DNA from 3 places in the Salinivibrio sp. KP-1 genome. Region 3 is predicted to be linked to each of the others. Evidence: predicted binding sites of a transcription regulator. Region 3 holds the regulator's gene; each other region holds the start of a gene.

Region 1 (10,881 bases), on a different contig from region 3:
AACCAACTCAGGGTTGATACGACCGTTAAAATCGCCCTCTTCATCCAGCACGTATGCGAAGCCACCGGTCATCCCAGCGCCAAAGTTGACCCCGGTGCGACCGAGAATGGCCACAATGCCTCCCGTCATGTATTCACACGCATTGTCGCCCGCGCCTTCCACAATGGCATGGACGCCTGAGTTACGCACGGCAAAACGCTCACCGGCTTTACCGGCTGCAAACAATTTGCCCCCAGTGGCACCGTATAGGCAGGTGTTACCCATGATGGTGGACTCATGGCTGGCAAATGCTGAGCCGATAGGGGGCCGGATCACAATCTGTCCGCCGCTCATGCCTTTTCCGACGTAGTCGTTAGCATCCCCAATAAGGGTGATGTTCACTCCCGCGGCATTCCATACCCCGAGCGATTGGCCGGCGGTGCCTTGCAGCTGCACATCCAGCGGGTTAGCTGCCATTCCGGTATTGCCGTAACGCTTGGCAATCGCACCAGACAAGCTGGCACCGACTGAACGGTCGGTATTACGAACAGACTTGTAGACACTGGCACTGTGGTTGGCCGCAATAGCTTCACCCAGCTCACTAAGCAGGGCTTGGTTAAGTTCAGCCTTGTCAAATGGCGTGTTAGGCTCACTGCAATACAAGGTCTTACCTGGCCACGGCGTTGGTGCATCGAGAATATGGCTTAGGTCGAGCTTCAGTTGCTTGGCGGTAAAGCCATCAACCGCCTCAAGGAGGTCGGTTCGACCAATCAGATCGGTAAGCTTTTCCACCCCTAGTTCGGCCAGCAGCTCGCGCACTTCTTCCCCTAGGCCTTTGAAGAAGTTCATCACTTGCTCGGGCAGGCCTTTAAAGTACTCACTACGTAAGGTTTCATCCTGAGTAGCAACGCCAGTTGCACAGTTATTGAGGTGGCAAATACGAAGGTATTTACAGCCAAGTGCGACCATAGGGGCGGTACCAAAGCCAAAGCTTTCTGCGCCTAAGATAGCGGCTTTGACAATGTCTAAACCGGTTTTTAGGCCCCCGTCGACTTGTAAACGGATCTTATGGCGCAAGCCGTTTTCAACCAGTGCTTGCTGAGTTTCAGCGAGCCCCAATTCCCATGGGCTACCTGCATATTTTACCGAGGTGAGCGGGCTGGCACCTGTCCCACCGTCGTACCCTGAGATGGTTATTAGGTCGGCGTACGCTTTGGCCACCCCGGTGGCAATGGTGCCTACGCCTGGCTCTGAAACCAGCTTAACCGACACGAGTGCCTGCGGATTAACTTGTTTGAGATCGAAGATCAGCTGGGCTAAATCCTCAATCGAGTAAATATCATGATGCGGCGGTGGCGAAATCAAGGTCACGCCGGGGACGGAGAAACGCAGTTTAGCAATTTCTGCTGTCACCTTATGGCCAGGCAGTTGTCCACCTTCTCCGGGCTTCGCGCCTTGCGCGACCTTGATTTGCAGCACATCCGCATTGGTCAGATAGTGCGGGGTGACGCCAAAACGGCCCGATGCAATCTGCTTGATGCGTGAATTGCGTTCGCTATTGAAACGACGTGGATCTTCGCCCCCTTCGCCGGAGTTTGAGTGGCCACCAAGACGGTTCATGGCAATAGCCAGCGCTTCGTGCGCTTCCGGGCTCAAGGCACCGATAGACATCGCCGCCGAGTCAAACCGTTTGAACAGCTCCGTTGCCGGCTCGACACGCTCGAGCGCAACCGGTGAGGCCGCTTTTTTCAGTTGCATTAAATCGCGCAAGGTTGCCACAGGACGCTCATTCACGGTTTTAGCGTAGGTCTTGTAATCCATGGCCTCGCCAGATCGCACCGCGCTTTGCAAGTTGGTCACCACATCTGGGTTATACGCGTGGTATTCACCATCGTGGACATACTTAAGCAGACCGCCATGTTCTAGCGGTTTACGCTTGATCCATGCTCGGCGAGATAGGTTGATCAAATCTTGTTGGAAATCATCAAAATTGGCCCCTTGAATGCGGCTAGCCACGCCTTTAAAGCAAAGCTCAATCACATCTTGGTGCAAGCCAACCGCCTCGAACAACTGCGAGCAACGGTAAGAGGCAATGGTCGAAATCCCCATTTTTGACATGATCTTGTAAAGGCCTTTATTAATGCCATTACGGAAGTTGACCATCACATCGCGATACGGCTTATCGACGGCGCCAATATCGACCAAGTTCGCCAGTGTTTCATAGGCTAAGTAAGGATAAACCGCCGTGGCACCAAACCCGAGTAACACCGCAAATTGATGGGGGTCGCGAGCACTGCCGGTTTCGATAATGATGTTGGCATCACAGCGTAGGTTTTGGTTAACCAAGCGTTTTTGCACCGCACCGACCGCCATTGCCGCAGGAATCGGAAGCGTATCTTTATTGATACTGCGGTCAGAGAGCACCACAAGAACGGTGCCATCACGGACACAACGCTCGGCCTGATCGCATAAATCGAGGATGGCTTGATGAAGATCTTTTTCGTTCGGATCGTAATTAATATCTAAAATGCTGTTGCGATAATAGGTATCGTCTAGCTCGAGCAGTTGCACCAGATCCGAGAACAAAAGAACCGGAGACTTAAACGCGACCCGCTCGGCGTGCCCATCGGTTTCACAGAACACATTCATTTCACGGCCAATACAGGTGGCCAGAGACATCACGTGGTTCTCGCGCAGCGGATCAATCGGTGGGTTAGTCACCTGGGCAAATTTTTGCCGGAAGTAATCGCTCACACAGCGTGGACGCGACGATAGTACCGCCATTGGCGTATCATCACCCATGGAGCCAGTGGCTTCTTGGCCAATATCGCCCAGCACTTTGACGACCTGATCCACTTCCTCATTCGACATCCCAAACAGCTTTTGATAGGTCTTAAGCTGGGCGTCTTTAAGGTTACGGCTGCCTTCACTGGTGTCAGGATCTAAGTCTTCAAACGGTGTGAGACGACGGACATGTTGGTCCAGCCACTCACGATACGGATGACGGCTTTTTAGCTCATCATCGATTTCACCTGAGTGCCAAATCTTCCCTTCGCGGGTATCGATCACTAAAAGCTCACCCGGGCCCACGCGGCCTTTTTCTGACACTTCGTCAGGCGCGTAATCCCAGATCCCAATCTCGGAGGCGAGGGTAATAAACTTATCTTTGGTAACCACATAGCGCGCTGGACGCAGGCCGTTGCGGTCAAGATTACAGGCGGCATAGCGGCCGTCTGACATCACGATTCCCGCCGGCCCGTCCCATGGCTCCATATGCATGGAGTTAAAGTCATAAAATGCGCGCAGTTCATCATCCATGTCTGGGTGATTTTGCCACGCGGGCGGCACCAGTAAACGCATAGCCCGGAATAAATCCATCCCGCCGGCGAGAAAAACTTCCATCATGTTGTCGAGGCTTGAGGAATCAGACCCTGATTCATTCACAAACGGGGCGGCTTGATGTAAGTCAGGCAACAAAGGGGAGTTAAATTTGTATGCACGTGTGCGTGCCCACTGACGGTTCCCCTCAATGGTGTTGATTTCGCCGTTGTGGGCAAGGTATCTAAAGGGCTGTGCGAGCGGCCAGCGTGGTTGAGTATTGGTACTGAAACGCTGGTGGAACAAGCAGATAGATGACTCTAGGCGCAGATCCGCGAGATCGGTGTAAAAACGAGGCAGATCCGCTGGCATACACAACCCTTTGTAAACAATGGTTTGTGTAGATAGGCTGGTGACATAAAAGTCAGCATCGTCTGCCAAGGCTTGTTCTGCACGGCGACGTGCAATATACAGGCGTCGCTCTAAATCGCGTGCGCGCCAGCCTGCTGGACCATTGATAAACACTTGTTCAATGACCGGTTGAGACTGTTTGGCGATATCCCCGAGTACATCTGGGTTGGTCGGTACGGTCCGCCATCCCACCACTGATAGCGTTTCAGCGTTGATTTCTTGCTCGAAGCGTTGTTTGGCTTGTTGGGCTTTTGCCGGATCGGCACTGAGAAAAATCATGCCGACCGCATATAGACGGCTCAGCTTCCATTGGTTTTGCTCAGCAATAAGGCGGAAAAAGCGGTCGGGCTTTTGCAGTAGTAGCCCACAACCATCGCCTGTCTTGCCGTCAGAGTTGATGCCACCTCGGTGGGTCATGCGGTCAAGTGCAGCGATAGCAGTACGAACCAGTTTGTGGCTGGGCTCCCCCTCTTGATGGGCGATAAGGCCAAAACCACAGTTATCTTTTTCCAGCATTGGGTTGTACAGCGACATTGCAATTCTCCCTTGCTACTGCGTTACGCGCAGTGATTGCATTTATTGTCGTGATCCTCCTGACCACTCTGAACAGATTCGCTTTGTGACTGTGCGCTCGTTATGTTGTGATTTTTTAACGAGAAAAGTCGGTGATTTACACTCTAACTCACTGTTTTATCGATGGATTGACAGAGAATACACAGGCAAAGCGCTATTCAGCGACCTTCCAAATTAACGGTAAACCTTGCAAAGGTCAAATTTTTATATGCATCCTTTATGCATAGCAATAGAAGCATGTCTTTATTGTAAATGACTGATATAAAAGTATTTATTGTGGTTTTTTTGATGAATAATATCTATTCGCAATTATGCCATTTTGTTAAATAATTATTAAATAAAAGGCGAATTCGAGTAGATATTCTAGCTTTGATGATGAATAAAGAAGGGTGCGTTATATGCTTTCTCTTTCATAGCAAAAAGCACTGTCAATTGATGTAATAAAATAACAAATGATATTCGCAAAGCTGTGAACAGGACAATCACGCGTTCTATCAAAACTGTGGCAGAATACGTCGCCGGTGAGGTAGGGCGTGAATACGATCAAGGACAGTAATAAGGCAGACAGGAGTGGCATGGCGTTTTTTAGTTTTAGCTTGGTTTTCGTGTTAGGCGCTTTGCTTGGCTACGGTTGGCGCGCGCGTCGAGCGACACTGGCGTTATCCGATTGGCGGGTTTACATGGCCGGGTTAGACACGCCACATGCGATTGTCACGGCCGATGATGGTGACATCTTGTATGCCAATGCACCTTGTGTGGAGTCTTTTTCGCTGGTAGGTAGCCACAACCGGTTTAAAACCGCCAATGAAAAACAGCAGCAAGCGGTGCGCGCTTTTATTGTGGCGCAGCGTTGGCCTCAGCCATTTTCTAATGTTGAAGCCAAAGTCAGAGCCCCGGGCGCGAATCGGGTGCGGGTTGAGGTGACCTTATCTGGCTTGCCGATCCGCTGTCGCGGCAAGCGTGCCTGGCTCATTTCATTTTCTGCCTCTGAGTCCAACACGCAATGGCACCTGCAGCAACAAGAACAAGGTGTGCTTTTAAGCGTGATTAATTCCTTGGCGGAGCTCGTATGCTTTCAAGATGTTGAGGGAAACGTGGTGGGTACGAACGCCGCCTTTGACCGCTTCTGGCAGGGCCGAGGAGCAGGAAGCAGTGCTTTGGCAAGCCGGTGAGCCGCTTTTCGAGCCGCGAACAGTACGTACCTGGGCGACACAACATCATGATCAGAGCTGCTTATTGGAAACGAATATCACAACGCTTAAAAATGATAAGCAGGAAGTGATAGGCACATTGAGTATTAGCCATGATGTGACCAATTGGCACCAGATGCAGGAGCGGTTACAAAAAGAAGCACAACAGCGTCACTCGGTTGAGCAAGTGCTGGAGCAGCGAAGTAACTTGCTCAGTGCGATTTTCCAAGCGAGTGTCGACCCTATCGGTATTTTTGATCAAGACTATTATCACCTGGCGTGTAATCAAGCGTATGCCGATGCGCTTGGTACCACCATTGAAGCGCTCGAGAATGCACCGGCGCAATATGTGGTAGATCCGGAGATATTTGATCAACACAAAGCGCGTGATAAACAGGTGCTAGAAACGGGTGGAACCATTACCTATGAAGATGTCATTTTAACGGATACGGGTGAGCAAACTTGGTATGAGGTGACCAAGTCACGCATTCAAGATCCGGTCACGTTGGCACCGGCTGTGCTGCTGATGGCACGTGATATTACCGAACGGAAAGAGACACAACAACAGTTAGCCGATGCCATCATGGCACTGCAGGAGCTCAGCTTTGTTGATAGCCTTACTCAAGTGGCTAACCGACGCAGTCTTGACGAGCAATTGAGCACGCTGTGGCGTTCACACGCCAGAGAGCAGACCCCCTTGGCGTTTATTCTTTGCGATATAGATCATTTTAAGCTTTACAACGATCACTATGGCCACCAGCAGGGTGACTGGGCCTTACAGCAAGTGGCCAAGGCGCTAAAATCGTCCGTTCATCGCCCGATGGATATGGTTGCCCGTTATGGGGGGGAAGAATTTGCGATTGTCTTACCACAGACAGGGCTAAACGGCGCGTTGGATGTGGCTGAACGGGCGAGGCAAGCGATATTAGCGGCGAACATCGAACACTTGGACGCGGCATCCACCCAGCAACTGACGATGAGCCTGGGGGCGGCGTGTATGATCCCAGCGCCGGATCAAGATTATGGCGATTTGGTACAATGCGCGGATCGTGCGTTATATCAAGCCAAGCGACATGGCCGCAATCGTGTGAGTGTGCTGCAAGGTGCCTCTCATTCTCGCCCATCAAACAAGCAACGAGCCTCGGTGGCTGAATCAATTCACTTCGAATCTGGCGGTTAATAAGCCTATATGAAACAACTTAAAGTCCTTGCCCAATATTACGTCGACTTGCTGGTCAAGTTAGGCATAGTGCGCTTTAGCATGCTACTGGCTTTGGCGCTCGTGGCGCTCGCGGTAGTGGTGCAAGTGGGGATTACCTTAGTCCTTGAGGGCACGGTTCAAAATATTGATATCATTCGCTCGGTTTTCTTTGGACTGGTGATCACGCCGTGGGCGGTTTATTTTTTGTCGGTGGTGGTTGATCAACTGGAGGAGTCTCGTCAGCGGTTATCAAAACTGGTTTCTAAGCTGGAAGAAATGCGTGCGCGTGATATGCGCCTTAACCGCCAACTCACCGAAAATATTGAGCAACTCAACTCGGAAATAGAAGAGCGTGAGAAAGCGGAGAGTGCGCGGCAGCAGGCGATTAAAGATCTTGAAAATGAAGTTTATCAGCGTGAAAAAGCGCAGTTGGAGCTGGCGGAGCAAACCGCCTTACTCCGCTCTTTCATTGATGCTTCCCCGGATTTGATTTATTACCGCAACGCTGATGGTCAGTTCTCGGGTTGTAACCGAGCGATGGAAGAGCTAACCGGTTATGACGAGAAAACGCTCAAAGGGCTGACACCTTGGGACGTTTATCGCGAAGATATCGCTGAAAAAGTGGTCGAAACCGACCAGCAAGTGTTTGACGCCAATGTGTCGATAACCTATGAGCAATGGCTTGAATATCAAGACGGGCGCAAAGCCTATTTTGAATTGCGCAAAGTGCCTTTCTTTGCCCGAGATGGGCGGCACCTTGGGCTGCTTGGTTTTGGGCGAGAAATTACCGAGCGTAAGCGCTACCAAGATGCGCTTGAAAAAGCGAGCCGAGAAAAAACAGCGTTTATTTCCACCATTAGTCATGAATTGCGCACCCCGCTCAATGGGATTGTTGGCCTAAGCCGCATGTTGCTGGAGTCAAACTTGGATGATAAGCAACGTAATTATCTGCGGACGATTTATGTCAGTGCGATCACGTTGGGCAATATTTTTAACGACATCATTGATTTAGACAAATCTGATCGCAAACGTCTTTCTCTGCATCCCACCAGTGTGGATTTAAATGAGTTTGTTACCGAAATCGACAATATTTCAGGGTTGATGGCCGAGCAAAAGGGCTTACGTTTTGAACTTGAGCGAGTGACCGAACTCCCTGACTATGTGGCGGTTGATACGACGAGGCTGCGGCAAATCCTATGGAATCTCGTCGGTAATGCGGTCAAGTTTACCAAGCAAGGCTGTGTGATCATTACAGTCAGTGCGGAAGTGGACGGTGACCAAGCCCATTTATGCTTTGACGTTGAAGACAGTGGTATCGGGATCCCCGCGGATGAACAAGACAAGATTTTTGCCATGTATTACCAAGTTAAACAGGCAGGGGAAAACCTACATGCCGTTGGGACAGGTATTGGCTTGGCGGTATCGCGCAAATTGGCCCGTTTGATGGGGGGGGATATTACCCTCGACAGTGAAGAGGGCGAGGGGAGTACCTTTACGGTTACCGTCAAGGTGCCATTGAGTGAGCCTGGAGAAGACGAAACACCGGCACTCACCCCAGTGGAAAGCAGGCTGCGTATTTTATTGGTGGAGGATATTGAGCTCAATATTACTGTTGCTACCAGCTTGCTTGAGAGTTTGGGGCACCAGGTGACCGTCGCTCGCGATGGGCAGTCGGCGTTAGATGTGTTCTCGCCAGACGCGTTTGATCTGGCGCTGCTCGACATTCAACTGCCCGATATGACCGGTTTTGATATCGCGGCTACTTGGCGAGAGCAGTATGCGCAACTGCCACCTTTAGTTGCGCTGACCGCCAATGTTATTAATGACAAAAATAGCTATCTTGCCAACGGAATGGACGATGCGATCAGCAAACCCATTAGTGTGAGTGCGCTTAACCAGGTGATTGAGCAGTATGCTTTGTCATCAAACATGGTGACAGACGTCGAGAGTGTGAATGAGCCCGCGCCGAGCCGTCCTATCGCGAATGAACAAGCAGAGCGGCTGCTCGATATGGATATGCTCACTGGGTATGTGGAGTTAGTGGGTATAGACCCTGTGAAACAAAGCATTGAGATGTTTGAGTCAACCATGCCAGAGTACATCGCCATCCTCGACTCGAATATGACGGCACGAGATCAAGAAGGCATTGTTTCTGAAGCGCACAAAATTAAAGGCGCTGCAGGGTCGGTGGGACTCAAGCATATTCAAAAAGTGGCGCAAAAAGCACAGTCACCCGACCTCCCCGCGTGGTGGGAGAACATTGCGGATTGGATTGATGAAATCAAAGATGGCTATCAGCACGATCTGGATGTGCTCAAAGCGTGGTTAGACGAGCAAGCGTAGCGCTTCTGGCTGGCGAGCCCACTGAGAAACCAGCAAGCGACAAAGAGAAAAAAGGCGCCTTAATCGGCGCCTTTTTCTTGAGTTCGACACGCAGTCTTTAAACCATGCACCGTCTCTCAACGACTCTTTATTGCTCTTCGATTTCACCGCAGAAGCGATAACCTTCACCATGGATGGTCGCAATGATCTCTGGTGTGTCATTGTGCGATTCGAAATGTTTACGGATCCGGCGGATCGTGACATCCACGGTACGATCGTGCGGCTTAAGTTCACGACCCGTCATTTTCTTAAGCAGCTCAGCACGCGTCTGAATTTTGCCTGGGTTTTCACAGAAGTGAAGCAGGGCGCGGAACTCAGAGCGAGGCAGCTTAAAGGTTTCCCCTTCTGGGTTAATGAGCGAGCGACTGTTAATGTCGAGTGTCCAACCGTTAAAGACATACACGTCGACGTTACGCTTTTCTTCGCTGTCGTTGACACTGCTCATGGCTCGCGTGAGCAGGTTACGCGCACGGATAGTCAGTTCGCGTGGGTTGAATGGTTTGGTAATGTAGTCGTCGGCACCGATTTCGAGCCCGAGAATCTTGTCGACTTCATTGTCACGCCCAGTGAGGAACATCAGCGCCATGTCACCTTGTTCACGCAATTCGCGCGCGAGCAACAAGCCGTTTTTACCTGGCAAGTTAATATCCATGATCACTAAGTGAACATGATGGTTAGACAGGACTTGATGCATTTCGTCGCCATCGCTGGCTTCAAACACATTGTAACCTTCCGCTTCAAAGATACTTTTCAGCGTGTTACGTGTGACCTGTTCATCTTCTACAATCAGAATTTGCGGGGTTTGCATTGGCGATACCTAATATCTAAATAGAATCCGGTTGCACTTCACAGTCTAGACTGTCTAGCCTGTGAAAAAAATTTACAAAAATGCGAGGAGTGTCTACCGCGAACCTCGCAACTAACATATGGCACGCCATCCATAGAGAAGTGTTCGTCGATGCTAGACAACGCACCGTGAGTTCCAGCTTAAGACGGGGCGTGGCAGTATGAGTGCACCACCAAGCCAATCACTCTGATATCCATTAATTATCGCCAATTGTATTCATTTAACAGCACGCTAACAATATATTAGGATAAGGGTTGATGATTTTTTTCATCCTTTATTGACCCCAATCAAAAGCATGTTAAATGTCAGTTAGCGACGCGTTTTAACTTAACTTTCTGAATAATGACGCATAATTAGTCACTAAGCATAGTATGCGTTACGAGTAGGTGTAAACAATGTGTGATCCTGATAACCAGCAAGAATTGTGGAAAACTTACCAATCGATCGCGTTTCACGCTCCTCAAGCGCCAGATGCCGAAGCATTTGCTATTCTTACCGCATTTAATCCGCGTAGCCAACCTTTATCTGAGAAAGAGAATCAATCGCGTAATGCTCAGCTTGAAAGTGCAATGACACAACAAGGGATACGCTATTGGCCAATGAATGGTGGGGCGCCGGATGGGAGTTGGTATGAGCCGGGTTTTGCGGTTGCTGTGGATAAGCACGAAGCCATGTTATTGGCGCAACAATGGCAACAAAATGCCATCTATTGGGTAGAGAATGATAGTTTATGGTTGTTGCCTGTTTTGATGGATGCGTTCACACCGCAATCACTGAACGTGCGTTTTTCATCCTTGTTCACGGCAGCCACTCGCTAACTCTTTCCCACAACGAAAAAGGAGAAAGGCATCATGGACGATAAATTGCCGGACTTATGTGACAACCACCCGGAGGCGGTGCAATGGATCCCACTGCAGTGGCAGAACTATGGCGCTCATTGCTGCTTTGAAGGCCAAGTTCGTACAGTACGTTGCTATCAG
Region 2 (10,881 bases), on a different contig from region 3:
TCCGGCGCGGCCACCACCACATCTGCGATGGTCGATAACGCTTCGGTCAAGGTTTGGATCCCTTGGGCATGGTAACCGTCGTCGTTACTAATCAATATTCGCATTGTGCTCTCCTTGTGGGCTCGCGACGACTAACTCTCGCATCACCGCGGTGGCAAATGCGCCCGCGGGTAAAAAGAAACTCACGGTTAAGGTGTCAGCATCGTGTGTCCAGGTCATCGCTTGCGGCAGTAAACACAACACACGACGGTCATGGCGCATGCGATTATCACGGATCACGGCTAATAGCTCAGGCTCTTTGTCGACCACCGCTTGCTCAAAGTGCTGTGCTTGCCCCTCAGTGGGCAACGCATTATCGCCGGTCAGAGGGCCGGTGATCGCAGAATGACACTGCCCTGCCTGCTCAACCAAGTACGTTTGCTGCTGCGCGTCGAGACACAGGTCACCCGCCAAGGTAGAGGTAAAGGCATCCGCCTCTATTCGTGCAGAGACGACTTGATTAAACAGCAGCGATCGGGCTGCTGAGAGATAAAAACTGCGTTTGCTTTTGTCTCGGACTTTTTTCTCTCCACGTCCCCAGGCGCGCGCCATCTCAACATTATTGCCATCACGGCCAAAGCGCTGTGTACCAAAGTAATTGGGCACGCCCTGCTCGGCTATCGCGGCTAAGCGCGGCACTAAAGCCTGTGGCGACGCCAGGTCACGAATGCAGAGCGTGAACTGATTGCCGGTCAGATCGCCAGGGCGCAATTTATGCTGATGCCGGGCTGTCCCTTCAATGCTCACAACGCCTGGATGATTTTGGACAAACGCCGCTAAATCCGGATCCGCTTTGCCTGGCAGATGAACACTGAACCATTGCTCTGTCACGGCGTGACGATCTTTAAGGCCCGCCCAGCTCACTTGCCGCGAGCTAACCCCACAGGCTTTTGCCAGCTCATTGGCGACGTATTTGGTATTTTCACCACGCTTTTTAATTCGCACTAAAAAGTGTTCACCTTGACCTGATGGGGTGAAACCCAGGGATTCTGAGACAATAAAATCGTCCGGTGACGCTTTTAACGTTCCTGACTGTGTCGGTTGGCCATGTAAGTAAGCCAAGGGCGCGAGTAAGTCTGTCATACGGCCTCTTTGTTTAATAGCACCACCGCCTCACAGGCAATGCCTTCTTTGCGTCCGGTAAACCCCAAACGCTCTGAGGTGGTGGCTTTGACGTTAACCGCATCCACCGTCACACACAAATCACTGGCGATGGTTTCACGCATTGCGTCGATATGTGGGCCCATTTTAGGCGCTTGCGCGATGATAGTGATATCTGCATTGCCCAAGCGATAGCTTTTGTCTTGTACTTTGCGGTAAACGTCGCGCAGCAGCATACGGCTGTCGGCGCCTTTCCACTCATCACTGGTGTCTGGGAAATGCTGGCCAATGTCACCGGCAGCAATCGCGCCCAACAGAGCATCACACAGTGCATGGAGTGCCACATCACCGTCCGAGTGCGCAAGCAACCCTTGCTCATAAGGCACAGCCACACCACCAATGATCACCGGGCCATCACCACCAAATTTGTGTACATCAAACCCATGTCCAATTCGAATCATGATTTGCCTTCTTGTTGTGAAAGGTAAAACTCGGCCAACCACTTATCCTCAGGGTGGGTGACTTTTATGTTGCTGGCACTGGCAGGGACCAGCACAGGCTTCCCCCCAAGCGCTTCAACGGCAGACGCTTCGTCAGTCACCTGATCGCCTGCCACATTAAGTGCCTGGATTAGCGTTTGGGTTAAAAACATTTGTGGGGTCAATGCATGCCAAAGCGCCTCACGCTCGACAGTGTGAGCCACCTGCCCTTGCGCGTCCGCACGCTTCATGGTGTCTCTAACCGGCGCCGCGAGTAAGGCGCCATCCGGGTGAGATTGCGCCTGTCTAATCAAGGCGTCGATATCGGCATGCGACACACAAGGGCGTGCGGCATCATGCACCATCACCCATTGCGTATTGACCACATCGAGTCCAGCTTGCACCGACGCGGCACGCGTCGCTCCACCCAAGACCACACGCACATTCGGACGCTCACTCAAGCGAGTGTGCGCAAAGTAGCTATCGTCAGCACCAATGGCGATGATCACGTCAGCCACGGCAGGGTGAGAGAGTAAACGCTCAACGGTATGCTCAATCAACATTTTGCCGGCTAGAGGGAGGTATTGTTTCGGGCAGCTAGCTTGCATCCTGCTGCCGACACCTGCGGCAGGTACCACGGCGCTTATTCCGGGCTGTAAAGCGGTGTTGTGCTGCAAAGGGGGTTGTTCGACCACAAGTTATCTTCTTTGGTTGTACCGCCAGTCAACGGCTGTCAGTTACTGGGATTTATCGACTAATCGGAAAAATGTCTCGTCCGGCTTTATCATGCCCAGCTCATTGCGTGCGCGCTCTTCAATCGCTTCTTGCCCACGCTTCAAATCCGCAATTTCTGCGTACATTTGCTGGTTACGCTTAACGAGTTTTTGGTTGGCTTGTTGCTGTACGGCGACATTGGCTTCAATTTGCCAATAGTCTGTCACGCCATTTTTACCCAGCCACAGTTCGTACTGCAGCCACACGAGCGTGAGAAACAGTGCAACCGATAGCAGCCTCATACCTGTACTCCTTCCAATATCGGCTCAGGGTATTCACACCCTGATTGACTAACCGCATAGGCTAGCGGATCCGCTGGCTGGTGTCATGGTTTTCCTAAATGAAAAAAGCCGCCCCGTTAAACGGGACGGCTTTTTGGCAAAAAGTGCTTAAGTGCCGATTATTGGCCTTTCACTTCTTTTAGACCATTAAATGGTGCTTTTTCACCCAGCGCGTCTTCAATACGGATTAGCTGGTTGTACTTAGCCACACGATCAGAACGGCTCATCGAACCGGTTTTGATTTGGCCTGCAGCCGTACCAACCGCCAAGTCAGCGATGGTGGCGTCTTCTGTTTCACCTGAACGGTGAGAGATCACGGCTGTGTAGCCTGCGTCTTTCGCCATCTTGATCGCCGCCAGCGTTTCGGTCAGAGAACCGATCTGGTTGAACTTGATCAGGATAGAGTTCGCCACACCTTTGTCGATACCTTCTTTGAGGATCTTGGTGTTGGTTACGAACAGGTCATCACCCACTAGCTGAAGTTTATCACCCAGCAGTTCAGTTTGGTGCTTAAAGCCATCCCAATCTGACTCGTCTAGGCCATCTTCGATAGACACGATTGGGTATTCTTCAGCCAGTTTTGCCAAGTAATGGTTAAACTCTTCTGAAGAGAAGGTTTTACCTTCACCTTTCATGTTGTAGATGCCTTGCTCTTTGTCATAGAACTCAGACGCCGCACAGTCCATCGCAAGAGTGATGTCTTTACCCAGCTCGTAGCCCGCTTGCTCAACCGCTTCTTTAATCGCAGCCAGTGCAGCAGCGTTTGATTCTAGGTTCGGTGCAAAACCACCTTCGTCACCCACGGCAGTGCTTAGGCCTTTGGCTTTCAGTACTTTTGCGAGGTTGTGGAATACTTCCGCACCGATGCGCAGTGCTTCTTTCAGGGTTTTCGCGCCAACAGGCTGGATCATGAACTCTTGGATATCAACGTTGTTATCCGCGTGCTCACCACCGTTAAGGATGTTCATCATTGGCAGAGGCATTGAGAACTGACCAGCCGTGCCGTTTAGTTCAGCAATGTGCTCAAACAAAGGCATGCCTTTCGCAGCCGCAGCTGCTTTTGCGTTAGCAAGAGACACCGCCAGGATAGCATTCGCACCAAATTTAGATTTGTTGTCAGTGCCGTCGAGATCGATCATCACTTGGTCGATATCGGCTTGGGCTTTCGCGTCTTTACCTTGTAGGGCTTCGGCGATTGGGCCGTTAACCGCTTCAATCGCTTTTAGAACGCCTTTACCCATGAAACGTGACTTGTCACCATCACGCAGTTCTAGCGCTTCGCGAGAACCCGTTGATGCACCTGAAGGTGCTGCCGCCATACCAACGAAGCCACCTTCTAGGTGTACTTCAGCTTCAACGGTTGGGTTACCGCGTGAATCGATGATTTCACGGCCTAGAACTTTAACGATCTTAGACATTGTGATTCCTCTCGTCTGTCATTGTTTTTAAAAATAAAAGCGGCTGCCTACGTTCAGGCGACCGCTCGAATCTCGGTTATAGCTCACCGCGCTGTTTTTTGCCTGCCGCCGCAACAAACCCGGCAAACAGTGGGTGGCCATCACGTGGTGTCGACGTGAATTCTGGGTGGAACTGGCACGCAACAAACCATGGGTGCTCAGGGTTCTCGATGATCTCCACCAGCTTTTTATCTGCAGACAAGCCTGAGATTGAAAGCCCCGCTTTTTCTAGCTGCGGACGCAATAAGTTGTTCACTTCATAACGGTGGCGATGACGCTCGTGGATCTGCGTGTTGCCATAAAGCTGGTGTGCTTTAGACCCTTCCGTAAGATGACAAAGCTGTGCGCCAAGACGCATGGTACCGCCCAGATCAGAGGTTTCACTGCGCTCTTCCACTTTGCCTTCTTCATCCACCCACTCGGTGATCAGACCCACCACTGGGTATTTACTCTCTTTGTTAAACTCGGTCGAGTTTGCGCCTTCCATACCCGCGACGTTACGCGCGTATTCAATCAGGGCAACCTGCATTCCTAGGCAAATGCCGAGATAGGGCAGTTTGTTTTCACGCGCATATTGTGCCGCTAGGATCTTGCCCTCTACACCTCGGTCACCAAATCCACCTGGTACCAAGATAGCATCCAAGTCTTGCAGCATTTCCGTGCCACGTGTTTCAAGATCTTGCGAGTCTACATACTTGATGTTGACGGTGAGACGGTTTTTCAACCCACCGTGCTTCAACGCTTCGTTGACAGACTTATACGCATCCGGCAACTCGATATATTTACCCACCATACCAATGGTCACTTCGCCCATTGGGTTGGCTTCTTCGTAGCTGACCTGTTCCCACTCTGACAGGTCAGCTTCCGCCGCTTCAATGCCAAAACGGCTGCAAACCAGATCATCCAGGCCTTGAGAGCGGATGAGTGATGGGATTTTGTAGATAGAATCTACGTCTTTCATGGTGATCACGGCTTTTTCTGCCACATTACAGAACAGCGCAATTTTCGCGCGCTCATTGGCCGGGATCGGGCGCTCACTACGACACACCAGTACATCAGGCTGGATACCAATCGATAGCAGCTCTTTCACCGAATGTTGCGTTGGCTTGGTTTTCACTTCACCCGCGGCCGCCAAATAAGGGACCAGAGTCAAGTGCATAAACATGGCATGTTCGCGGCCGACTTCAACGGTCAGCTGGCGAATCGCTTCTAAAAACGGCAGCGACTCAATGTCGCCCACTGTCCCGCCGATTTCGACAATGGCAATATCGTGACCTTCACCACCGGCGATGATGCGGTCTTTGATCGAATTGGTGATGTGTGGAATCACCTGAATGGTGGCTCCCAGGTAATCTCCACGGCGCTCTTTGCGCAGTACATCCGCATACACACGACCAGAGGTAAAGTTATTACGCTTGGTCATTTTGGTGCGGATAAAGCGCTCGTAGTGGCCGAGATCAAGGTCGGTCTCTGCGCCGTCTTCCGTGACGAATACTTCCCCGTGCTGGGTAGGGCTCATTGTCCCTGGATCCACGTTGATATAAGGGTCGAGTTTCATGATGGTGACGTTAAGGCCACGCGCTTCAAGAATGGCTGCCAATGAGGCTGCAGCAATACCCTTACCGAGGGAGGATACAACACCGCCCGTAACAAAAATGTAGTTCGTCGTCATGCTAAACCTGAGAGTTGGATTTAGAGGAAATTAATGAAGTTCTGGACGGGACATTATGATACCAGACCCCATTGACTCCCACAATGTGAAAGCTACCACACACCCTGGTGTTTTTAATTGTCACAAATCAATTATGCCAATTACAGGATATTTACTTATTCGCCTTTTTGACGGCCTGCCATGCCGATTCTAGTTCATCTAGCTGACATTGTTGAATGTTTTTTTCATTATCACGTAAGTGGTTTTCAACCTTACGAAAGCGAGATTCAAATTTTTGGTTGGCACGGCGTAGGGCTTGCTCGGCATCTGTCCCTAGGTGGCGAGCCAAATTTACCACCGCGAATAACAAGTCCCCGACTTCTTCCTCCACACGTGCCTGATTGACAGAAGTTTGCGCCAGCTCTTGCTCGACTTCTTCAATCTCTTCCCGCACTTTATCTATCACAGGGGCGACAGTCGGCCAATCAAAGCCCACACGCGCACAACGCTTTTGCAATTTATACGCTCGTATTAAGGCGGGTAAGCCTTGTGTCACCCCATCGAGCACACTTTCCGGTTGCACAGAGGACGATTTCTCGGCGCGCTCTTTCGCTTTGATACCTTCCCAATCTGGTGCCATTAAAGGCTTTCCCTGCGCATCTTTGGGACCAAAAACATGAGGATGACGACGGATGAGTTTGTCGCAAATGCCGCGCACCACATCCTCAAAATCAAAATGGTTTTCTTCCCGCCCCAATTGACTGTAGAACACAATTTGAAAAAGTAGGTCACCGAGCTCATCTTTTAGGTCTGACCAGTTTTCACGTTCAATGGCATCCGCCACTTCATAGGCTTCTTCTAGCGTATGAGGCACGATGGAGGCGAAGTGTTGCGCGTTGTCCCAATCACAACCTTTGTCGGGATCACGTAAGGTCGCCATAATGGTCAGTAATTGCTCGATAGGAGCCATAAAAGCATTCCTTCTAAAAAAACGCCCTGTCGAGACAGGGCGAAGGATGATTAGCGAAGACGTTTGGCCTCGACCACATCTTTTACTTGTTCAAGCCGGTTAACCACGCGGCTCAGGGTGTCGAGATCGGAGATTTCTAAATCAAAATCCATAATAGACATTTGTTTTTTGTAATCCACGCGACTTTGCATGCCCGCTACGCGTGCTTTTTCATTGCTGAGCACGGTATTGATGTCTTTGACCAACCCGGTACGCTCATTGGCAGATAAGCGGATCCGCACATGGTACTGACCAATGTGCCCTTTACCCCAAACCGTGGCAATAATGCGCTCGGGCGCGTGATGACTCAGTTCGTTGAGTTGCTCACAATCAGCGCGGTGCACAGAGATACCCCGCCCTTGGGTGACAAAACCTTTGATCTCATCACCGGGTAATGGCTGACAACAACGCGCAAGGTGAGTCATTAAGTTATCAACCCCCTCCACAACCACTGCATCACGGTGCGCCTTGCCCGTATTCGGCTTTTGCTCACTTTGTTGCAGCTTCTCTAAAAGCTGTTGCTCTTCTTCTTCAAGACTTGGCTTGTTAATCAGGCCATTGATATGGTTAACCACCTGATTAATACGCAAATCACCGCTACCAACTCCCGCGTAGAGCTCATCCAGTGTATTCACATTAAAGCGTTTGAGCGCGAGTTGAGCGTCTTTGCTGGTACCACCGATTTTTTGCAGCTCAGTATCCAAAATCTCTTTACCCGCGGCAATGTTCTTATCTTTATCCTGTTTGCGGAACCAAGCATTGATTTTGGCGCGTGCCCGGCTCGAATTCACAAAGCCATGGCTGGGGTTTAGCCAATCTCGCGAGGGGTTGGGCTCTTTTTGAGTAATGATTTCTACCTGGTCGCCCATTTGAAGGTGATAAGTGAACGGGACAATACGCCCTTCCACTTTCGCTCCGATACACCGATGCCCTACCTCGGAGTGAATATGGTAAGCAAAATCCAACGGCGTGGCGCCGCTGGGTAAGTCCACGACATCGCCGCGCGGGGTAAAGGCATAAACCCGGTCGTCAAACACTTGGCTGCGCAGCTCATCGAGCATTTCACCCGAGTCTGACATTTCTTCTTGCCATGCCAACAGTTTACGCAGCCAGGTAATTTTCTCGTCGTACCCACTGCGCCCACTGGCCGCCCCTTCTTTATACTTCCAGTGTGCGGCGACTCCAAGCTCTGCATCATCGTGCATTTGTTTGGTGCGGATTTGAATTTCTACCGGTTTACCTTCCGGCCCCAGCACCACAGTATGAATGGATTGATAACCATTGGGTTTCGGGTTGGCGACGTAATCATCAAACTCTTTGGGCAGATGGCGGAATTTGGTGTGCACGGCCCCTAACGCGGCGTAACAATCTTGTAGCTCTTCTGCGATGATGCGTACCGCACGCACGTCAAACAACTCGTCAAACTGCAGGTTCTTTTTCTGCATTTTACGCCAGATGCTGTAAATGTGTTTGGGGCGACCATAGACTTGCGCATTGATGTTGGACGCTTCCATCGCCTGCTGCAGATCGTCGACAAAATCAGTGATGTAGTTTTCGCGATCAATCCGTCTTTCCGCGAGTTGCTTGGCGATTTGTTTGTAGGTTTGCGCATGCTGGTAACGGAACGCGTAGTCTTCCAACTCCCACTTTAACTGACCAATACCTAACCGGTTAGCCAAGGGGGCATAAATGTTGGCGCTCTCTTTTGCCGCTTGTTGGCGGACAGATTCCTCCGCCTCTTTCACTTCGCGTAAATGACAGATGCGCTCCGCCAGCTTGATCACCACGCAGCGAAAGTCTTCCACCATCGATAACAGCATACGACGTACGTTATCAACCTGAGACGAGGTTGCTTCTGTCTCTGTTTGGGTATTTAAGTGGCGAATGGCCGCCGTCTGTTGTACCCCTTCTATCAGTTTGACGATAGAGGTTGAGTAAGCGTCCGCAAGGGTATCTAGGCTGATAAGCTCCGCCTCAACCACGGGGAAAAACAGGGCTGCCAATAAGGTATCAGCATCCATGCTCAAGGTGACGAGGATTTCAATCATCTCCCGGCCACGCCATAGTGGCTGGCTGAGCACGGCTTCATCGTCGCTCAATGTTCGGCAGTATTGATAACCATCTACCAACGCCTGAGTGGTTGAGGGATCTTGCCCTAACCGTTGAACCCAGGTATTGAGATCAAACGCTTCGTCTTCGTGTAGGTGGGCTTCTCGTACCGCAACCATAACCGTTCCTATCCTTATCTCTCGAGTGACAAGAGAGGCGTATCCGTATCGACAGGCCACGAGGGCCAAACTTGTATTATGCCAACCGTTTGGTGACAGGCATGAACAAAGCCATCGACTCCATGTGTCCTGTTTGTGGAAACATATCCAACATACCAAGCGTGACCAGCTGATAGCCATTATCGAGCAATACGCGCGCATCACGTGCTAGCGTGGCAGGGTTACAAGACACATACACAATATGTGAAGCCTTAGATTGTGCCACAAAGTCTATGACACCAGCAGCCCCCGCACGTGCCGGATCGAGTAAGATTTTGGTAAAATCCTGTTGCGCCCATTCACCCATCAGCGCGTCACTGTTCAAGTCAGCTTGGTAAAACTCGGCGTTCTCACAGCCGTTTTTTGCCGCGTTATCCGCTGCTTGGTCCACCATAGCTTGCACACCTTCAATGCCTACCACGTGTTTCACACGCTTAGCCATTGGCACGCTAAAGTTACCCAAGCCACAGAAAAGATCCAACACACGATCGTCTTGCTCAAGGGCAAGCCAGTCAAGTGCTTGCCCTACCATTTCTTGGTTGACCTTCGCATTGACTTGAATAAAGTCGCTGGGCGCAAACGCCAATTGACAACCTGCCACATTATAATAGGGCGCAGGCCCGACAAGACGCTCCGGTGCCATGTCGCCTTGATACAAATACAGTGTGCAGTCTTGCGTCTGTGCCCACGCCATTAACGCGTGGCGATCGTCGTTGTGCAAGCCCTTAGTGGTACGCAGTGAGACCACTGATGTGTTGTCAGCGTCAATGACGTCTAAGTGTCCCAATACACGACGGCCACGCAGGCTTTCTAAACAAGGACGTAAGCTTGACAGGAGGCGGTTGAGTGGTGCGCTTAACACCGGGCACTGATTCACTGTGATGATCGCGCTTCGTTGACGGGCGCGAAATCCCATCGCCAATGCCCCTTTTTTATCCACCTGCAAGCTGATCCGCGCACGACGACGATAATGCCAAGCCGCATCCTCTATCGGCGTTGACAGCGTTATCTCATCACCTGCGAATTTTTGCATCAACTCATTGAGCGTTTGCTGCTTGTGTGCGACCTGTGCTTGGTGATCCAAGTGTTGAAGGCTACAGCCCCCACACTGCTGGTAAAGAGGACAACCAGGCTCAATACGCTGCGCGGCCTGGTTATCCAACTTAATTAATTGACCGCGCGCATATTGACGCTTTTGTTCGGTCAATTGCACCAAGGCTTGTTCGCCGGGCAAGGCTCCCGGGACAAAAACAGGTTTTTTCTGCAAAAAACCCACCCCGTCACCATGATGGTCCAAGCGTTCTATGGTCAGCAGTTGATGCTTTTGCTCAACCTTTTTCTTTTTCTCAGGCTTAAAAAAGCGCGCCATTATCGATTCCAGTGTTAAAAGCTTGTCGCCAAGCCAGTCAAGAGATCCTGCCAGTGGGAGTTGTGATAGTTCGCTGACTATTTTGTGATTGAATCATGTACACTGACGGCTAAATGTCGTGATTATTTTCCCATAGTTTATCTAGCATGACCAAATATGGCCTCCGCACCCGTGTCTCTGTTCTCACCATTGCCCCAACGTTGATTGTCGGCCTATTACTGAGCGCGTTTTTTACCAGCACCCGCTACCAAGATCTTGAACAGCAACTGACGGTCACCGGCTCTGCGATCATCGAGCCACTGGCGATTGCCAGCGAAGTCGGATTGAAAAATGATAGCCGTGAAAACGTACGCCGGCTAATTGGCTTTGCGCACCGCCAGCACTCACAGTTTGTGCGCAGTATTGCCGTGTTCGACCGACGTAACGAGCTATTTGTCACCTCGAACTATCATCG
Region 3 (10,881 bases):
GTATTTGGCAAGGTGAAGAAGCGACGCGTCCCCAGGTTGAACAAGCGGTTAGCGCCGCACGTGAAGCCTTTCTTCGTTGGCGTAATACTGAATTTGCCGAGCGCCAAGCGCTGGTTGAGCGCTTTGCCGAGATAGTGAAAGCGAATACGGATGATTTAGCGCGCACCATTGCGGAAGAGACGGGCAAACCATTCTGGGAAACCAAAACCGAAGTCGGTGCCATGGTGGGAAAAGTGGCGATCTCATTACGCGCTTACCACGAGAGAACGGGCTCACGCGAGAAGGACGTCAATGGCACGCAAGCGGTGTTGCGCCACCGCCCGTTAGGTGTGATGGCGGTCTTTGGTCCCTACAACTTCCCGGGTCATCTGCCCAATGGTCACATTGTGCCTGCGCTTTTAGCCGGTAACAGTGTGGTATTCAAGCCGTCAGAGTTGACGCCGAAAGTGGCGGAGAAAACACTGGCGTATTGGCTAGAGGCGGGGCTGCCACATGGCCTTATCAATTTGGTGCAAGGTGGCCGTAATACCGGTGAGGCTCTAGCGCAAGCGCGCGGCATCGACGGACTGCTATTTACCGGTAGCGCCAATACTGGCCATATTCTCCACCGCCAGTTTGCCGGTCAGCCTGATAAGATGCTCGCACTTGAAATGGGGGGAAATAATCCCTTGGTGGTCAGTGATCAGTTTGGTGATTTAGAGGCCACCGTGTATACCATCATTCAGTCAGCGTATCTTAGCGCCGGTCAACGCTGTACCTGTGCGCGCCGCTTGCTGTTGCCTGAGGGGGAAGTGGGTGACAAGATCTTGACGCGCCTAGCTCAATGGACAAAAACCGTGCGTGTAGGCGGTCAGTTTGATGATCCGGCTCCGTTTATGGGCGCACAGATCTCAGTGGCGGCAGCGGAAGGCATCCTGGCGACACAACAAAAGCTTGTTGATCTGGGCGCGAAGCCAGTGATTGAGTGTGAACATCAGCATGATGCGGTGATCTCGCCAGGGATCTTGGATGTCAGTGGTATCCAAGACTTACCGGATGAAGAGTATTTTGGCCCGTTGTTGCAAGTGCAGCGTTACCAGGATATGGCCGATGCGGTCACCAAAGCCAATGACACCCGTTATGGATTGTCTGCCGGGCTTATCAGTGAAGACGATGGTGAATGGCAGTATTTCCTTGACCATATTCGTGCAGGGATTGTTAACCGCAACCGTCAATTGACCGGAGCCAGTGGCGATGCGCCATTTGGTGGGCCAGGTGCTTCGGGGAACTTACGCCCTAGCGCGTATTACGCGGCAGATTATTGTGCTTATCCCATGGCATCCATGGAGGGCGAGCAGGTGATGCTTCCCGAGACGTTCGCCCCCGGTATACCGACTCAACAGGACTAAGGAGAGCAACATGGACAGTGGCCAAGCGTTATTCGACAAACTGTGGCAGGACTACATCAACCGCCTATGCCCTTCGGCACATAAGGTGCATGCCTTATTAGAGGAAGGGCAACCTTTGATCAATGATCATATTGCCTTACGGACATTTGGTTTGCCTAAGGTTGGGCTAAAGGTACTCGCGCGTCCATTTCTCGCCTTGGGGTATCAGCAAAAAGGTGACTATACCTTTGAAGCGAAAAAGCTCAATGCCTGCCATTTTGAGCACCCCGATCCCTTGATGCCGAAAGTCTTTATCAGTGAATTGATGGTCGAGCAATGCTCGCCCGCGCTTCAGGCGATTGTTGAGAAGCTGGTGGCACAAGTTGATGCGTCGTCACTTACAGGCAGCGATTTTCTCCATCAGGGCCGCCTATGGGATATTGATTGGGCAACCTATCAAACGCTTGCCGAAGAGAGTGAATATGCGTCTTGGGTGGCGGCACACGGTTATGGTGCGAACCATTTTACCGTGAGTGTGAATCAGCTGAATGCGCATGATGATTGCCTCTCGGTGAACAACCGATTGCGCGATAATGGCTTTGCGATTAACGAGTCAGGCGGGGAAGTCAAAGGGGATGCATCTGTGTATCTGGAGCAATCCTCCACCATGGCTGACCGCGTGCCCGTTACTTTCTCCGATTGCACGCAAACCATCCCGGGTGGCTTTTACGAGTTTGCCAAGCGTTATGTCCTGCCCAATGGTGAACTTTACCAAGGTTTTGTGGCTGCTTCGGCAGACAAAATCTTTGAAAGCACCCACTAGTTATTCGTTCTTGAACGAATATGGGGCGACGCCCTATGAAAAGGGAGTGTGTGATACGCTCCCTTTTTTATCGTCTATTGGGTCTCGATGTCGAGCCAAAACGTGTCTGGAATCGCTTGTGTTTCGTTGCTTAAATGCGGGTTGTCGACTCGGATGACAGTACGCTCACCAATGTTCGCCTTTTCAAAGGTTTCCTTAACTAAAGGCGCATTATTGAAAAACTCGATGAATGACCCATCTTGGTATGCCGTTTCAAAGGCGCTATTCAACATCTCGGCGACGTCAGCATGTTGCGGAGACACAAACAGGAACATTGGGAAGCGATAGATCAGCATCAGGTGTGGGTCAACTAACAGATTACCGTATTGCGGCCGCTCGGCTAATTCACTAAAAGGCTCAATCAAGGCACGAGGGAAGAGATCGGCCCGGCCCGTATCAACCACTTTGAAAATGTTTTCAAAGCTCGATATTTCACGTACGCGAAATCCCGCTGAGTTAAGCACCTTGACGTCGGCCCAACCTTGTCCCTGAATCATAGTCAGAGACTGCAAGTCACTCGCGCTACTTATCTGAGCAAGTTGGGGCTCGGTGGCTTGATTGGTAATAAACAGGCGATGGCCGAGTAAGCCACGAAACACGGGATAGCGAACGGGGATCAATTCAGCTTCCAGTGTACGGTCGGCACCAAGCCAGTCGACGGTGAGCTTGCCTTGCTTGAGCATTTCCACCTTACGAGATTGAGAGCCAATTTGGCCGTCAAAGGCTTGTAAGGTAACAGATTCTCCCGACTTTTCGGCAAGAAACTCGATGAGCTCAATGGCATAGAGATCAAGGGCCGAGCCGGCGCGTGGCTCGGGGTGGACAATCGTCGTATTGGACGCAGCATGGACTGAAAACACAGAGAGCGCGAAGGCGGTGAGGGTAACCATGAGTTTTTTCATAAACGACACCTTGTTAATTTTATGTTAACTATGTCGTTTTGAGTGTAGAAGCAATCCGCGTGCTTGCCAGATAATGGAGATAAAAAAACCGACGCCAGGGCGTCGGTTGGTGATACAGAGAGCGGCGCGATTAGCGTGTGCCGTATACCACGATGGTTTTACCGTGTGCGGAAATGAGGTTTTGCTCTTCAAGCATTTTAAGGATACGTCCCACTGTTTCGCGTGAGCAGCCAACGATTTGGCCAATTTCCTGACGGGTGATCTTAATCTGCATACCATCAGGATGCGTCATGGCATCAGGCTGCTTCGCCAAGTTCAACAGGGTTTGCGCAATGCGCCCTGTGACGTCCAGGAAGGCAAGATCCCCCACCTTTTGGCTCGTTACCTGCAAGCGGCGCGCCATTTGTGAGGACAAGCGCATCAAGATATCAGGATTCACTTGGATAAGCTGGCGGAACTTTTTGAATGAAATTTCTGCCACTTCACACGGTGATTTGGCGCGTACCCAAGCAGTGCGCTCTTGGTCTTCTTCGAAAAGCCCGAGCTCACCGATGAAGTCACCTTGGTTAAGGTAAGACAGGATCATTTCCTTGCCTTCTTCATCTTTGATCAGTACGGCCACAGACCCTTTCACGATGTAATACAAGGTCTCCGCCTTTTCACCAGCATGGATAAGCGTGCTTTTCGACGGATACTTATGAATATGACAATGTGAAAGGAACCACTCGAGTGTAGGGTCTGTTTGAGGTTTTCCTGGAACCATATAACTTATTTCCTCTGCATGTGTTGCCCGGCAACAACGTCCTATCTTTGTCTGAGGGGTAACCCATCAGATCATTGCACAGAATACGAAGTCTGAACGCGGGCTACAAGCTCACTGTATGTTAACAAGAGTGTATCTTTTTTTGTTGGTGATTTCTTGATTTTGATCTAGGCCAACCGCCTAAAAAACTGGCAAAAACGTGGCTAAGATCACGGCTTGAGAAGTAATACATCATGAATGCGCTACGCCTCAGCCAATCTTGCCTTTTTCTATCAATTGCTGGATCAATGGACGGATGATCAATTCCATTGCAAAGCCCATTTTTCCTCCCGGCACCACTAAGGTGTTATGGCGCGACATAAACGACCCGGTGATCATTTGCAACAGATAAGGGAAGTCGACGTTTTTCATGCCACGAAAGCGGATCACCACAAAGCTTTCATCCAAAGACGGAATCCCTTTGGCATTTAATGGGTTTGAGGTATCTACCGTGGGAACGCGCTGAAAGTTGATATGGGTGCGAGAAAACTGCGGGGTGATATAGTGCAGGTAATCATCCATTGAGCGCACAATCGAGTCGGTCACCGCTTCACGAGAATGGCCTCTATCGCGCGTATCACGGACAAATTTTTGAATCCACTCTAAGTTGACGATGGGGACCATACCAATCAAGAGATCGACGTGCTGCGCAACGTTGACGTCACCGTCGACCACGCCGCCGTGCAACCCTTCGTAAAACAATACATTGGTATTGTCGGCCAAGTCTTGCCATGGCGTGAAGGTACCAGGCATTTGGTTATAGGGCACCGCTTCATCAAAGGTATGTAAGTAGCGGCGGTACTTCCCGGTGCCTTGGTCACCATATTCACGAAAAAACTGTTCCAGCCGAGGGAAGTCGTTGGCGGTGGGGCCAAAATAGCTGATATGTTTACCTTGCTCACGCGCTTTACGGATCTCGACGTCCATTTCGGGACGGGTAAAGCGATGAAAACTGTCCCCTTCTAGCCAGGCCGCTTTGATGTTCATCATTTGGAACATCTTTCGGAAGGCTTCCGAGGTGGTGGTGGTGCCAGCCCCTGACGAGCCGGTGACCGCAATAATTGGATGTTTAGCCGACATGACGCGCCCTGTCATTCAGTCTGAATTTGTATCGCGATACGGCGAGTACTGCGATGCTAGGATCCGAGTGCTGCTTTACGACGAATATCCACTGTCTCGTGCAACTCAGAATACACAATCACGGCTTCTCCGGATTGCAGTTGTTGGCGAACGTCCTCCACTTTTTGTGCAAAGCTGACTTCTTGCTCACCATAATCGGTTCCTTCCCGTAACACAAAATGCTCAATTAAACCTGTGAGTGTCTCGTCGGGAATCGATTGCCATGGAACCATCATACTACATCACCTTTTATCGATCTCAGGATGGCATGCTAGGGTGCCTGATGTGAATGTTGTGAATTGGCTCGCATTTTACCCGATCATTCCGCGTAATGCAGTGGTTCTCTACGCTTTCTTGATCGTGCGCGTGTCACTCACACGATCCGAATGAGGTGATTGTACGGGTAGATAAGTGGCAAGCCAGTGGGGGACGGCGTGCTCAAGCCAAAACTGTGGCTGTCGCCAACTACCGGCGACAAAGCCAACATGGCCGCCATGCTCAGTGAGTTGGTAATCAATGTTTGCGGGTAACGGGGACGTAGGGATCACCGCGTCGGTCATAAAAGGGTCGTCTTTGGCATGAATAATCGCCAGTGGGGCCTTGATGGTGTCGAGCACCGATAAACCACTGCAGGCGCGATAATAGTGGTGGGCATCGTCAAAGCCATGAAGCGGAGCGGTGACGGTTTGGTCGAACTCGAACAGGGTGTTTATCGCCGGGCGCTCCCCCGCGTGCCATCGGCCTACTTGCTGATGCCGTGTGAGCTTTTCCGCTAGGGTTTGTCGCATCGAGCGCAATAAATAGGCTTGATAAACACGGGAAAAGCCTTGCTGGATACGCATCGAGCACGCGGCAAGATCAAGTGGCGGCGACACGGCGCAGCCACAGGTCACGATGGGATCATCGTGATAGTCGGCCAGGTAACGCACCAGCATGTTTCCCCCCAAAGAGACCCCGACTGCGCCAATTTGACTCTCTGGATAGGTTTGACGCAAATGGGTGAAGAAGGCACGCGCGTCCTGGGTTTCTCCCGAGTGATAGGTTCGCGCGGCACGATTGAGGCGGCCACTGCAGCTGCGAAAGTGCATCACCACGCCGCACCAACCTTGGCGTTGGAAGGCCGCGAGCAAGCCGTTGGCATACGGGCTGTCAAAACTGCCTGCTAAGCCATGGAATAAAACAACAATCGGTTGTCCAGGTTGCGGCTGATGCGTCCACGCCAGATCAACAAAATCGCCATCGGGCAGGTCAAATTGCTGCCAGCGAGGGGTGAAAAGCGGGGCACGACGCAGAAAGCGAGGCAACAAGGTTTGCAGGTGCGCATTCCGCGCGCTGGGAATGGGTTTAAACGGTGTCATCATGGTTGCTTCCCTGTTCCTCGGCGGGTGTCACCTTCAGTGATGTGTATAGGTTGCGTGCTGATGGTGACAACTGACGGCAATAGTAGGCGAGAGGAGAGGCGGTGTCCGTGAGCCAGGTTTGACGATTCAGGGCATCGACTAAATCTTGCTGTTGGAATTTTTCTAAGCTGAGCTCGAAGTTAAGCATTTTTTTATATTGCCCACTCCCGACACGCGGCTTGATGTCACGCCGTAAATGACGGTAAGCAATCAGTAAGTGCTCAGAGCGGCTCAATGCGTGCTTCAGTTGTGTGAGGCTCTCGGGCGCAAGACCATAGCCGTGCTGTTCAATCCAGGCGAGTAATAAGGCAAGGTTGACGTTGCCTTGATGCTCGTCTTGGAGCCTGAGGCAAGCTTGCTTCACCTCTGGCTTGCCATAATGATGTAAACAAAACTGCCATAGGTCGGCGGGGTTCGCCATCCCAGGGGTTAGTTTTGATTGAATGTCGCCTCCAGGGCTTCCAGCTCTTCTTGTCGCTCCATCCATTCTTGTTCCACCTCTTCGAGCGTCGATTTGGCATCCGCTTGACGTTGCAATTGCGCCGTGAGTTGCGCCTTATTATCAGTGTGATAAATGTCAGGGTCCGCCAACTGATTTTCTGCGTCAGTGATAATGGCAGAGAGTTGCTCTATCTGTGTGTCGAGATTGTCAATTTTTTTCCGCAAAGGCGCGGTTTGCTTGCGTAACTCGGCATCGCGGCGTTTTTGCGCTTTGCGATCCATCTGTGTTTGTTGCGGCGCTGTTTTCTCCGCGGCCGCTTGTTTTTTGGTCTCGGCGCGATCGGCGCGCTGTTGATCGGTCAGCCAGCGATGATAATCGTTCAAGTCTCCATCAAAGGGTAGCACTGCGCCATTGTCGACCAAGTACAAATCATCGGTGGTGGCGCGCAGCAAAAAGCGATCGTGACTGACAATCACCATCGCGCCCTCGTAGGACTGTAAAGCAAGTGTCAGCGCTTGGCGCATATCCAAGTCCAGATGGTTGGTTGGCTCATCAAGTAACAATAAGTTCGGCTTTTGCCAGACCAGTAAGGCGAGCACAAGGCGGGCTTTTTCTCCGCCAGAGAAGGGGCCAATAGGCTCGAGCGCCTTGTCGCCTTGAAAGCCAAACCGGCCGAGAAAATCACGCAAGGTTTGCTCAGCGGTGGTGGGAGCCAACCGGTTTAAGTGCTGAAGTGGTGTATCGTCGATGCGTAACGTATCGAGTTGGTGTTGGGCAAAATAGCCAATTTTCACCCCTTGTGAATAGGTTAATTCGCCCGCCATGGCGGGTAAGCTGCCCGCGAGGAGTTTAATCAGGGTCGACTTACCCGCACCATTGCGCCCCAGTAAGCCAATGCGCGCCCCCGGCACCAGGTTAAGGCGAATGTTTTCAATAATGGGCGTCTTATCATAACCGGCCGCCACCTTGTCCATCATTAAAATGGGAGTGGGTAAGGCATCCGGTGTGAAGAAGGTAAAACTAAACGGATTATCGTATTGCGCGGGCAATACTTTCTCCATGCGCTCGAGCGCTTTAATCCGGCTTTGCGCTTGGCGGGCTTTGGTCGCTTTGTAGCGAAAGCGGTCAATGTACGATTGCATGTGGGCAATTTGCTTTTGTTGCTTTTCGTACTGCGCCTGTTGTTGGGCCAATTTTTGCGCGCGCATCTGCTCAAAGTCAGAATAATTACCGGTGTATTCATTAAGTTGTTGATGCTCAATATGAATAATCCGGTTGACGACAGGATCCAAAAAGTCCCGGTCGTGGGAGATCAACACCAAGGTGCCTGGGTATTGTTGTAACCATTTTTCCAGCCACATCACCGCATCGAGATCCAAGTGGTTGGTCGGCTCATCCAGCAACAATAGATCAGAGCGGCATAATAGCGCTTGTGCTAAGTTCAGTCGCATTCGCCAGCCCCCTGAGAATTGGGTGAGCGACCAGTGGACTTGGGGTTGGCTAAAGCCCAAACCATCAAGCAGACTCGCGGCGCGAGCTTCAATGGTGTAGCCACCAATGGCATCCAATTTGTCGTGTAACATCGCCACCGCGTTACCATCATCACGGGCTTCGGCGTCGCGTAGGGCTTGTTGGAGCTCGCGGTATTCGCTGTCGCCATCAATGACATATTCAAGGGCGCTTTTATCAAGTGCGGGGGTCTCTTGCGCTACCCAAGCCACTTGCCATTGGCTTGGGTAATCACAACGGCCGGCATCCAGGGATAATTGGTGGCGGAGCAAGGCAAACAGGCTAGATTTGCCACAGCCATTTTTGCCCACCAAGCCGACTTTATCGCCTGGTGAGATAGTGGCTGAAGTGTGGTCAAGCAGGGGCTTACCACCACGAAGCAGTTGAATGTCGGAGAAGCGAATCATGATTACTCAGTCTGTCTCGGGTTGATGGATGCGCATTGTTGCGCGGTCGTTATACCAGCTTGATACAGGGATTGCCAAATTCTACCGTGTCATCCTACTGGTCAGACACAGACGGGGCATATTTGTGTGTTAAAGTTAAAAACACGGAATAAATGAACAGATTGCGTTCTGACCATAATCATAAGACAAGGAAGCCTATGCCCCGAGATAAGGCTGAAAGCCCCTCTCTTCCCAAGGTACTGGTGATTTTTGCTCACCCCGACCCCGATGAATCTGTTGCTAATCGTCGTTTAATTGAGGCCATTACTCCGCTGGCCCATGTCACCGTGCACGATATTTACGCTGCATACCCTGATTTTGTGGTGGACGTCCATCATGAGCGCGCGTTGGTCACTGACGCCGATGTATTAGTCTTTCAGCATCCACTGCAAATGTATTCCTGTCCGGCGCTGTTAAAAGAGTGGATAGATGTGGTGCTAGGGAAAGGGTTTGCACATGGTCAAGGTGGGGATGCGTTGGCAGGTAAAACCTGTCGCTTTGTAGTGACCACCGGGGGGGCGGCCGAAGCGTTTAGCCAACAAGGTTACAATAAATATTCGATGGCCGAGCTCTTGCAACCCTTTGAATTGACCGCCTCATTATGTCGGATGTATTGGATCCCACCGTTGGTCTTGCACTGGGCGCGTCGCGTTGGCGATGCCGATCGCGAGGCGTTTGCCGAGATTTATGCCGATTGGCTCGCCGATCCGCTGGTGCAACAAGGAGGAGAGGATGGATAACAACCTCTTATCGGTGGCTTTTGTCTTTTTATTGGCGGCGGTGATTGCGGTTCCGTTGGCGCAGCGCTTGGGCATGGGCTCTGTCCTTGGCTATTTGCTGGCAGGCATAGTGATCGGGCCCTGGGGGCTGGGCCTAGTCCGTGATGTGGATGCGATTCTCCATTTTGCGGAGTTCGGCGTGGTGCTGCTGCTTTTCCTGATTGGCTTGGAGTTGAACCCGAAAAAGTTGCTCCAGATGCGACGGCCGATTATCGGACTTGGGGGCAGTCAGGTCGTGGTCACAGCGTTGTTTATCGGTGTGATTTGCGCATTGGTAGGCTTGACACTCTCGCAAGCGTTGGTGATTGGGGTCGGCTTGGCGCTTTCTTCAACCGCGATTGCGATGAAGATTATTGAAGATCAACGCCTGATGCGCAGCGAAACCGGGCAAGCGGGGTTTGCGGTCTTACTCTTCCAAGACATTGCGGTGATCCCGATGCTCGCGATGATCCCTGCGCTTGCCGGTGGCAGCGCTGGCAGTTGGCTCGACGTATTATGGATGTTTGTTGGCATCGGTATCTTGCTGGTGGGCGGTCATTTCTTGCTGCGCCCACTGTTTCGTCTAGTGGCTATGAGCGGTGTTACCGAGCTATTTACAGTGACCTCGTTGGCCTTGGTGATAGGGATTGCCCTCGCCATGCAAGCGTTAGGGTTATCAATGGCGCTAGGTGCTTTTCTTGCTGGGGTACTGCTGGCTGAAAGTGAATACCGGCATGAATTAGAAACCGCGATTGAGCCTTTTAAAGGTTTGTTGCTCGGGCTGTTCTTTATTGCGGTGGGAATGACCGTTGACCTTGGTTTATTGCTCGACTATCCACTGGCCATTCTGGGAGCGGTTGCGGCGTTAATTTTGGTGAAGACCTTGCTGCTTTATGGCTTAGCGCGTGCCTTCGGGGTCGTACCGAAAGCGCGTAGTCAAATGGCGGTATTACTCAGCCAAGGGGGAGAATTTGCGTTTGTCATTTTCAATGCGGCGCGTAACCAGGGTTTGCTTGACCAAGAGTTAAACGCGTTTTTGTTGGTGGTGGTCAGCTTGTCGATGATGACCACGCCTTTAATGCTGACGCTTCAACAACGCTGGTTTGCCCGCACGTTCAACGAGCCAGAGGACGCGCCACCCCAAGGACAGTTTGAGCAAGCTGATGCGCGCGTGATCATTGCCGGTTTTGGTCGCTTTGGTCAGGTGGTGGGCCGGTTGATGTTCGCCAATAAAATTGGGGTGACCATATTAGAACGTGATCCGACGCAAATTA

What was found. Region 3 encodes CRP, which controls carbon source genes, mostly activating them, when cyclic AMP is high. Its sites were predicted from a motif close to TGTGANNNNNNTCACA; they were not measured.
Region 1: a site for CRP is predicted at 4,327-4,342, ahead of gltB (glutamate synthase large subunit). Genes of this name have one in related genera too.
Region 2: a site for CRP is predicted at 5,888-5,903, ahead of WN56_RS05670 (CTP synthase). Genes of this name have one in related genera too.

What each region holds. Positions count from the first base shown of each region.
Region 1 covers NZ_LAQR01000002.1:208,449-219,329, forward strand. The annotation lists gene gltB (glutamate synthase large subunit) at 1-4,242, opposite strand, end outside; gene WN56_RS16525 (hypothetical protein) at 4,857-5,453, shown strand; gene WN56_RS05430 (diguanylate cyclase) at 5,434-6,651, shown strand; gene arcB (aerobic respiration two-component sensor histidine kinase ArcB) at 6,661-9,015, shown strand; gene arcA (two-component system response regulator ArcA) at 9,143-9,862, opposite strand; gene WN56_RS05445 (DUF3293 domain-containing protein) at 10,297-10,719, shown strand; gene WN56_RS05450 (putative 4-hydroxy-4-methyl-2-oxoglutarate aldolase) at 10,753-10,881, shown strand, end outside.
Region 2 covers NZ_LAQR01000002.1:258,996-269,876, reverse strand. The annotation lists gene surE (5'/3'-nucleotidase SurE) at 1-104, opposite strand, end outside; gene truD (tRNA pseudouridine(13) synthase TruD) at 88-1,122, opposite strand; gene ispF (2-C-methyl-D-erythritol 2,4-cyclodiphosphate synthase) at 1,119-1,601, opposite strand; gene ispD (2-C-methyl-D-erythritol 4-phosphate cytidylyltransferase) at 1,598-2,314, opposite strand; gene ftsB (cell division protein FtsB) at 2,357-2,635, opposite strand; gene eno (phosphopyruvate hydratase) at 2,794-4,092, opposite strand; gene WN56_RS05670 (CTP synthase) at 4,169-5,803, opposite strand; gene mazG (nucleoside triphosphate pyrophosphohydrolase) at 5,955-6,752, opposite strand; gene relA (GTP diphosphokinase) at 6,803-9,019, opposite strand; gene rlmD (23S rRNA (uracil(1939)-C(5))-methyltransferase RlmD) at 9,096-10,427, opposite strand; gene barA (two-component sensor histidine kinase BarA) at 10,574-10,881, shown strand, end outside.
Region 3 covers NZ_LAQR01000036.1:164,451-175,331, forward strand. The annotation lists gene astD (succinylglutamate-semialdehyde dehydrogenase) at 1-1,388, shown strand, start outside; gene WN56_RS09510 (DUF1338 domain-containing protein) at 1,399-2,190, shown strand; gene WN56_RS09515 (hypothetical protein) at 2,265-3,131, opposite strand; gene crp (cAMP-activated global transcriptional regulator CRP) at 3,262-3,894, opposite strand; gene WN56_RS09525 (phosphoribulokinase) at 4,144-5,013, opposite strand; gene WN56_RS09530 (YheU family protein) at 5,070-5,288, opposite strand; gene WN56_RS09535 (hydrolase) at 5,397-6,413, opposite strand; gene WN56_RS09540 (TIGR02444 family protein) at 6,397-6,939, opposite strand; gene WN56_RS09545 (ABC transporter ATP-binding protein) at 6,882-8,810, opposite strand; gene kefG (glutathione-regulated potassium-efflux system ancillary protein KefG) at 9,008-9,589, shown strand; gene kefB (glutathione-regulated potassium-efflux system protein KefB) at 9,582-10,881, shown strand, end outside.